One region of the Pseudomonas sp. LBUM1644 genome, then DNA from elsewhere that is predicted to be linked to it. Evidence: predicted binding sites of a transcription regulator. Region 1 holds the regulator's gene; each other region holds the start of a gene.

The links. The regulator sigma-54, encoded in region 1, starts transcription at its own class of promoters, with help from an activator protein. The targets are predictions, from matches to a motif close to ANTGGCATNNANNTTGCTNT.
Region 2: the regulator sigma-54 is predicted to act here: its motif matches at 1,418-1,437, upstream of ACA052_RS08345 (CmpA/NrtA family ABC transporter substrate-binding protein).
Region 3: the regulator sigma-54 is predicted to act here: its motif matches at 1,248-1,267, upstream of ACA052_RS24755 (pilin).
Region 4: the regulator sigma-54 is predicted to act here: its motif matches at 998-1,017, upstream of glnA (glutamate--ammonia ligase).

What each region holds. Positions count from the first base shown of each region.
Region 1 is NZ_CP166812.1:921,790-923,992, reverse strand. It holds gene lptB (LPS export ABC transporter ATP-binding protein) at 1-48, shown strand, start outside; gene ACA052_RS04165 (RNA polymerase factor sigma-54) at 233-1,726, shown strand; gene hpf (ribosome hibernation-promoting factor, HPF/YfiA family) at 1,801-2,109, shown strand; gene ptsN (PTS IIA-like nitrogen regulatory protein PtsN) at 2,122-2,203, shown strand, end outside.
Region 2 is NZ_CP166812.1:1,832,174-1,834,376, forward strand. It holds gene ACA052_RS08340 (ANTAR domain-containing response regulator) at 1-70, opposite strand, end outside; gene ACA052_RS08345 (CmpA/NrtA family ABC transporter substrate-binding protein) at 86-1,297, opposite strand; gene ACA052_RS08350 (helix-turn-helix domain-containing protein) at 1,530-2,203, shown strand, end outside.
Region 3 is NZ_CP166812.1:5,405,786-5,407,988, reverse strand. It holds gene pilB (type IV-A pilus assembly ATPase PilB) at 1-1,089, opposite strand, end outside; gene ACA052_RS24755 (pilin) at 1,314-1,730, shown strand.
Region 4 is NZ_CP166812.1:323,502-325,704, forward strand. It holds gene glnA (glutamate--ammonia ligase) at 1-901, opposite strand, end outside; gene thiI (tRNA uracil 4-sulfurtransferase ThiI) at 1,232-2,203, shown strand, end outside.

The sequences.
Region 1 (2,203 bases):
AACGACCTGGTCAAGGAAGTGTACCTGGGCCATGAGTTCCGTCTGTAAGCGCTGAGGTGTCTGGCTGATTGTCCGGGCGCTTGTCTCGATAAAAAATCAATAGTTTTTTATTGTTACAACGCTCTAGGCAAACGCTGCAGTTTCGGGCATATAATTTGCTTATGTTTGGCGCTCCGGCGCCCTGTAGTGGATGGCGCATGTGCGCCGGCGAATAAGGTGTTAAGCCCCTGCCATGAAACCATCGCTAGTCTTGAGAATGGGCCAGCAGCTGACGATGACACCGCAGCTGCAACAGGCCATCCGCCTGCTCCAATTGTCGACCCTGGACCTGCAACAGGAAATCCAGGAGGCCCTGGAGTCCAATCCGATGCTCGAACGCCAGGAAGAAGGCGACGACTTCGATAACGCCGACCCCTTGGCTGACAAAGCCGAACAGCCACCCAATGCCGATGTTTCGGAACCCTCTTACCAGGAAACCGCCCCGACGGTGGACAACCTCGAGGAAGGCGACTGGAACGAGCGCATTCCCAACGAACTGCCCGTCGACACCGCGTGGGAAGACGTCTACCAGACCAGCGCCAGCAGCCTGCCGAGCAACGATGACGACGAGTGGGATTTCACCACCCGCACATCCGCCGGTGAAAGCCTGCAAAGCCATCTGTTGTGGCAACTGAACCTGGCGCCGATGTCCGACACCGATCGCCTGATCGCCGTGACCCTGATCGATTGCATCAACAATCAGGGCTACCTGGACGAAACACTCGAGGAAATCCTCGAAGCCTTCGACCCGGAACTGGACATCGAACTGGACGAAATCGAAGCCGTCCTGCACCGCATCCAGCAATTCGAACCCGCCGGCATCGGCGCGCGCAACCTGGGTGAATGCCTGCTGCTGCAATTGCGCCAGTTGCCCGCCAAGACGCCTTGGCTGGCCGAAGCCAAGCGCCTGGTCAGCGATTACATCGACCTGCTCGGCAGCCGCGACTACAGCCAGCTCATGCGCCGCATGAAGCTCAAAGAAGATGAACTGCGCCAGGTGATCGAACTGGTTCAGAGCCTCAACCCGCGCCCAGGCTCCCAGATCGAGTCCAGTGAAGCCGAATACGTCGTTCCCGACGTGATCGTGCGCAAGGACAACGAGCGCTGGCTGGTAGAACTGAACCAGGAATCGGTGCCACGGCTGCGGGTCAACGCCCAATACGCCGGCTTCGTGCGCCGCGCGGACACCAGCGCCGACAACACCTTCATGCGCAATCAGCTGCAAGAGGCCCGCTGGTTCATCAAGAGCCTGCAGAGCCGCAACGAAACCCTGATGAAAGTGGCCACCCAGATCGTCGAGCATCAGCGAGGCTTCCTGGAGTACGGCGACGAAGCCATGAAACCGCTGGTCCTGCACGACATCGCTGAAGCGGTGGGCATGCACGAATCGACGATTTCCCGGGTGACCACGCAAAAGTTCATGCACACCCCCCGGGGTATTTATGAACTGAAATACTTTTTCTCCAGCCATGTGAGCACCTCCGAAGGCGGTGAATGCTCGTCCACGGCGATCCGCGCGATCATCAAAAAACTGGTTGCCGCGGAAAATCAGAAAAAGCCGTTGAGTGACAGCAAGATCGCTGGTTTACTGGAGGCACAAGGCATTCAGGTGGCTCGCCGCACCGTCGCCAAGTACCGCGAATCCCTCGGGATCGCGCCTTCGAGCGAACGTAAGCGGTTGATGTAGGGCCACGCCACAGCGTTCCAGTGGTAGATCATCTGATCTGCCGCTTTATGCACTGGCAACGAAGGAGAAGCTGTATGCAAGTCAACATCAGTGGACACCAACTGGAAGTGACCGAACCCCTGCGCGCCTACATCGGCGAAAAACTTGAACGACTGGAGCGGCATTTCGACAAGATCACCAATGTGCAAGTCACGATGACGGTCGAAAAACTGAAGCAGAAAATCGAAGCCACCCTGCATATTCCCGGCAATGAAGTGGTCGCTAACGCGGAACATACCGATATGTACGCGGCGATCGACGCATTGACCGACAAGCTGGATAAACAACTCAAAAAGCATAAGGAAAAGACCCAGAGCCTCCTCCAGGGCGCGACCGGTCGTTAACACTCCCAACCCATGATCCGACTTGAAAGCATCCTGACCCCCGGCCGTTCCCTCGTGAACGTGCCGGGCGGCAGTAAAAAGAAAGCCCTTGAGC
Region 2 (2,203 bases), 910 kb from region 1:
CTTCGGTCAGCGCCGCTTTCAGGCGCCCGACTTTCTTCGCGGTGTCGTTGATCAGCAGGATACGCAACATAGTGGCAGGCTCCTGTCAGCGATTGGCGAATCGGTGCGAGCTGTCGCTCATGGCGTGCAGTTTGAAACTGTGCGCATAGCCGGCCGGGTCCGATCCGTCCCAGACTTTGCCGTCGATCAACTGACTGCTGCGCATTTCCTGGCCAAGCGCGTCTACACCCACGGCGGTGGCGGCCTCACGGTACAACTCGAGTTGCTGAACCTGCCGGGCCACGGCGAGATAGTCGGGGTCGTCGCGCAACAAGCCCCAGCGGCGGAACTGGGTCATAAACCACATGCCATCGGACAAGTACGGCAGATTGACCTCGCCGTCGCCATGAAAACGTAACGCGTGCGGGTCTTGCCAGCGATTACCGAGACCATCGGCATAGTCGCCCAATAAGCGCGGTTCGATGCAATCAAGCGGCGCATCGAGGTACTCCGGTGCGCTCAACAACTGCGCGGTACTGCGGCGATTGTCGGTGCTGTCTTCGATAAAGCGGCTGGCTTGCAGAATCGCCATCACCAACGCCCGGGCGGTGTTGGGGTATTGCTCAACGAAAGCACGGGTGCAGCCGAGGACTTTTTCCGGATGGTCGGGCCAGATCGTCTGGGTCGTCGCCATCGTGAAGCCGAGGTTCTGTTTCACCGCGCTGGCGGACCAGGGTTCACCGACGCAGAAACCGTCAATGCGCCCGGCTTGCAGGTGCGCGACCATTTGCGGCGGCGGCACCACCACGCTGTCGACGTCCTGCAACGGATGAATGCCCTGACTGGCGAGCCAGTAATACAGCCACATGGCGTGGGTGCCGGTCGGAAATGTCTGGGCGAAGGTAAGTTTTGGTCGACTTTGGTGCACATGCCGGTCCAGCGCTTCAGGACTGGTCACGCCCAAGGCTTGTAATCCGTGGGAAAGGTTGATGCTCTGGCCGTTCTGGTTCAACCCCATGAGCACGGCCATGTCGGTCGGGGCCACGCCGCCGATGCCCAGGTGCACGGCATAGATCAGGCCGTACAGGCTATGCGCGGCATCGAGCTCGCCGCTGACCAGTTTGTCCCGCAGGTTGGCCCAGGACGACTGACGCTTGAGGTTCAGCGTCAGGCCATGGGGCTGGGCGAAGCCTTGAGTGGCAGCGACCACCACCGAGGCACAGTCGCTGAGCGCCATGAAGCCTACATCGATCGCGGACTTTTCCGGCGCGTCGCTGCCGTTGACCCAGGCCAGTGCGCCGGAGGATGGTTCATTCATCGATTCTGCACCTTCAAAAAAAAAGCGTCGTCCCGGTGTTCTTGCATGAGCAAGGTCAGGTGACGACGCCATTGTCCTTCCACTCATCCCGTCGTTGGCATGAGCGCTGATGACAAAGCAGGTGCAAGGCATATGCCAGCGCGGGGGCCCATCAGCTTTCCATCAGGATTCAATGCGCCGCCTCTTTCATCCTGTCGTCCATTCCAACGCCAGGTTGCATAAGGAGGCCGGTGTGCAGACCGAACCACGTTGCGCCATGACATTTCCTGATGTTCGTCTCGACGAGCGCGTGCTGCACCTGCGTGTTGCCGAGCACCCCGTGCGTCTTACCTCCGGGCAATCTGCGTCGTGTCGTTGGCTGCCTGGCGGGTGGGAAGGGCTGATCGCGATGGAGGGTGTGCTTGAAGTGAGCGGTGGTCGCGTGCAGGCACAGGCGATGTGCGAAGCGCCGCTGATCAAATTGCAGGTCTTCTTCGATATGAGTGAGGCGCTGAACGACGAAAAGCCATGCCTCGTGCCTTGGGCCACGTTGCCCGTGGCTTACGAAACCCTCCAGTCCGGCAAGGCGCTCGAGCGCTGGTACATCGAGCAGGCATTGGGCGGCGATGTGTCTTATCGCGCCTTCGCCAGCCAGCTGCGCCACAGCGAGAGTTACGGACTGGTGCGATTTCTGGTGGAGCAGGGCACCCGCAGCGAAAAATTGTCGGCATTGGCGCAGCGCTATGGCGTCTCGGTGTCGCACTTTCGGCGGTTGTGTCATCAGGCGCTGGGCAGCGCGGCCAAGCCTGCGTTGCGCGGCTGGCGGACAGCGCAGGCGCTATTGAACATGAGCCTGGAAGACGGCTCGCTGACGGACGTGGCGCTGGAGTTCGGCTTCGCCTCTTCTTCGCATTTCTCCAAGGAAAT
Region 3 (2,203 bases), 1.8 Mb from region 1:
GCCTTCCATATTGATTTCCACCGGGTCCTCGGCGGTAGAGATGTTGATGTCCACGGTGTTGAGGATATTCAGCCCGGTATACAACGACACGGTCTTGCCCGAACCGGTGGGCCCGGTCACCAGAATCATCCCTTGCGGCTGCTTGAGGGCGGCCATGTACAAGGCTTTCTGCTCAGGTTCGTAGCCAAGGGCGTCGATGCCCATTTGTGCGCTGGACGGGTCGAGTATCCGGATCACCACTTTCTCGCCCCACAGGGTCGGCAGCGTGTTCACCCGGAAGTCGATGGACTTGCTCTTGGACAGGCGCATCTTGATTCGGCCGTCCTGCGGTTTGCGCCGCTCGGAGATGTCGAGGCTGGCCATGACTTTCAGCCTCGCGGCAATCCGGCTGGCCAGTTGAATCGGTGGTTTTGCGACTTCACGCAGGATGCCGTCGGTGCGCATTCGCACGCGGTAGGTTTTTTCGTAGGGTTCGAAATGCAGGTCGGAGGAGCCACTCTTGATCGCATCCAGCAACATTTTGTGAACGAAGCGCACCACCGGCGCGTCGTCGGCATCCTGGCCGGCGATGGAATCCTGTTTGTGGTCGTCGTTCGATTCGATGTCGAGACTGTCGAGGTCAACGTCGGCCATGTCTTCCAGGCCGGTGCCATGGCTGTCGAAGAATTTTTCGATGGCGTCGCTGAGCTTGTCGTCCTCCACCAGGATGGCTTCGGTGTTCAGCCCGGTGCTGAACTGGATGTCGTTGATGGCCTGGTGATTGGTCGGATCGGAAACCCCCACGAACAGCTTGTTGCCGCGCCGCCAAAGGGGCAGGGCATGGTGCTGACGGACCAGCTTCTCGCTGACCAGCCCCTTGGGCTGGGATTCCTTGTCCAGGCTGTTGAGGTCCAGCAAGGCCATGCCGAAGTGCTCCGAAGCGATCTCGGCGACCTGGCGGCTTTTCACCAGTCTGTTTTGCACCAGGTAACTGACCAGGGAGATTCGGTTGCGTAGTGCTTGCTGATACGCCTGTTGCGCGCTTTGGTCAGTGAGCAGCTCGGCCAGCACCAATTGCTTGGCCAGACCGCTAAGGGCGATGTCATTCATTGGGATACCGGACGCAGACAGTTCATGACTTATAGCCTAGTCAAGGAGCTGAGCCAAACCAGCGGGGTCGAGGTGACAAAAAGTGTCAGATAGTGCGGATGCTGGGGGTAGAAAGGGCGTTGCGTTGTTCTCGCGCCCCGTTAACAGGGGGCGAAGGGCTTGGCATGGGCTGTGCTGCAGCTAGTTCAGATCATGAGATTTCGACTCATGCATGGAGCTTGTTTATGAATACTCAGAAAGGTTTTACGCTGATTGAGCTGCTGATCGTGGTGGCGATCATCGGGATTCTGGCGACGTTTGCGTTGCCGCAGTACTCCAAGTATCAGGCCAAGGCCAAGGTCACGGCCGGTGTCGCCGAGGCGTCTGCGCTTAAAGTCGATTTTGAAAATGTGATGAACGACGGGGTTACCAATCCAAGCACCTCTAATGTGAGTCCAAACGTGACCTCGACTCAAAACTGCACGTTCACGATCGCGGGTACTGTTGCTGACGGCAAAGGGACGATTGCTTGCAAGCTGATCAATGCCCCACCGCCAGTCTTGAATCAAACCATTACTCTGACACGTACCGCTACAGCTGGCTGGACCTGTGCGTTCACGGGGTCGAAAGACTATACAAACAACACCTGCCCGGGCGTCTGACTTATAGCTCTATCTATCAAAGCCCCGCCTCTTACGGCGAAATGCTGTTCGTTGGGGGGGGGATTGGGGGCATATCCGTTTCTGCGGGTGCTGCCGCTGGCCGTTTCGCTCTTACAGCGAGTCACTTGGAAAAGCCCCAAGTAACCAAGGGCTCTTGCCCCTGGCGTACGGCCCTTCGCTGAGGCTCAGGGTTCCCTCGCTCCGGTCCTGCTCCGTGGGCGCGCCGCGATCGGCCATCCATGGCCGTGCGCGGCTAACCCGGCATCCATGCCGGGTTGCCCACTGCGCAGAACCTGCGCTCGGCCTGCCGATGGGGCAAGAAGATCAAAAGCCAAAGCAAAAGCGAGGCGGCCTACCGGCCGGCCTGTCCTTCAAGCGCGCTCGCGTCGCCTACCAATGTTGATCGTTCCCACGCGTGGGAACGATCATCGGCAAGGCTTTTGATCTTCACCACTCAAGGCCGAGCGTTAGCT
Region 4 (2,203 bases), 600 kb from region 1:
TGCCGCCGATGAAGTACAGGGCGGTGTCGGACAGGCCGGCATAGCCTTCGCCAGCGAAGGTGTTCTTGCCATCTTTGGCGATGGACAGGTGGACGTGCATGCCCGAACCGTTGTCGCCGTACAGAGGTTTAGGCATGAAGGTCGCGGTGCGGCCATAAGCGACAGCTACGTTGTGCACGCAGTACTTCAGGGTCTGAACTTCGTCAGCCTTGGCTACCAGGGTGTTGAACTTCACGCCGATTTCGTTCTGACCGGCAGTCGCCACTTCGTGGTGGTGGACTTCGATGACCAGGCCCATTTCTTCCATGGCGTTGCACATGGAGGTACGGATTTCGTGGTCGTGGTCAAACGGTGGAACCGGGAAGTAACCGCCTTTGATACCTGGACGGTGGCCATGGTTGCCGCCTTCGATGTCCTGGTCGGACATCCAGGAACCTTGTTCGGAGAAGATCTTGAACATCGAGCCGGAGATGTCGGACTTGAATTTCACTTGGTCGAAGATGAAGAACTCAGGCTCCGGGCCAACGAAAACGGTGTCGCCGATACCGGTCGACTTCAGGTATTCCTCGGCACGCTTGGCGATCGCACGTGGGTCGCGATCGTAGCCTTGCATGGTCGAAGGCTCGATGACGTCGCAAACGATGATCAGCGTTGGGTCTTCGGTGAACGGGTCGAGAACGGCAGTGCTGTCGTCCGGCAGCAGGATCATGTCGGAAGCTTCGATGCCTTTCCAGCCAGCGATGGAGGAACCGTCGAACATTTTGCCTTCTTCGAAGAAAGCGTCATCCAGCGCGTCGCGAGCCGGCATGGTCACGTGGTGCTGAGTGCCTTTGGTGTCCGTGAAGCGCAGATCAATCCACTTGACGTCATGATCTTTGATGAGTTGAACCGACTTCGACATAGTGTCCTCCGGGTGGCTTCGGGCTTAGTAGTGGATGCCCTTAGAATGTGGGTGATGCCGGCGCGAATACTCTGCCATGGCAACCTGCCTCACAAGGGAGCAAATTGCATGCCAGTGCCCCACCATGGGTTTTTTGCCCCAATATCACCCTTATAAAGCAGCTAAGAGGCTTTAAACAGAAAATCCCGCCCTACAATGTGGCGTTGAAATCGCCAAACGACCTGTTTTGGTGCGCGCAAAACCTTCTGCACATTAACTGGTTAAACCTTGAGCAATTTCCGCTATAATCCGCGCCCCCCTTTTTCGGCTGGCCCAGCGCGCGCTGTTTTCATGAAACTAATCGTAAAAGTCTTCCCCGAGATCACCATCAAGAGCCGCCCGGTACGGATGCGTTTCATCCGCCAATTGGCCAAGAACATCCGCACCGTGCTCCGCGATCTGGACCCGGCCGTGGTGGTGAACGGTGTGTGGGACAATCTCGAGCTGGAAACCCGCGTCAGCGAGCCCAAAGCCCTGAAGGAGATGACCGAGCGCCTGAGCTGCATGCCGGGCATCGCGCATTTCCTGCAGGTCGATGAATACCCGCTGGGTGATTTCGACGACATCGTCGACAAGTGCAAGCAGCACTTCGGTGATGCGCTGGCAGGGAAGATTTTTTCGGTGCGCTGCAAGCGTGCCGGCAAGCATGAATTCAGTTCGATGGACGTCGAGAAATACGTCGGCAGCCAACTGCGTCGTCAGTGCGGCGCTGCCGGAATCTCGTTGAAAGAGCCGGAAATCGAAGTTCGTATCGAAATTCGCGACAAACGGTTGTTCGTGATCCACAACCAGCACAACAGCATCGGCGGTTATCCGCTGGGTGCCCTGGAACAGACCCTTGTGCTGATGTCCGGCGGCTTCGATTCCACCGTGGCCGCCTACCAGATCATGCGCCGCGGCCTGATGAGCCATTTCTGCTTCTTTAATCTGGGCGGACGGGCCCATGAACTGGGCGTCATGGAAGTCGCGCATTTCATCTGGAAGAAGTACGGCAGCTCGCAACGCGTGTTATTTGTCAGTGTGCCGTTCGAGGAAGTTCTGGGAGAAATTCTCGGGAAAGTCGATAACAGTCATATGGGCGTAGTTTTGAAGCGTATGATGTTGCGCGCTGCTTCCCGTATTGCCGATCGCCTCGACATCGAAGCGCTGGTCACCGGTGAAGCGATTTCCCAGGTTTCCAGCCAGACGCTGCCGAACCTGTCCGTGATCGACTGTGTGACCGACAAGTTGGTCTTGCGCCCGCTGATCGCCAGTCACAAGCAG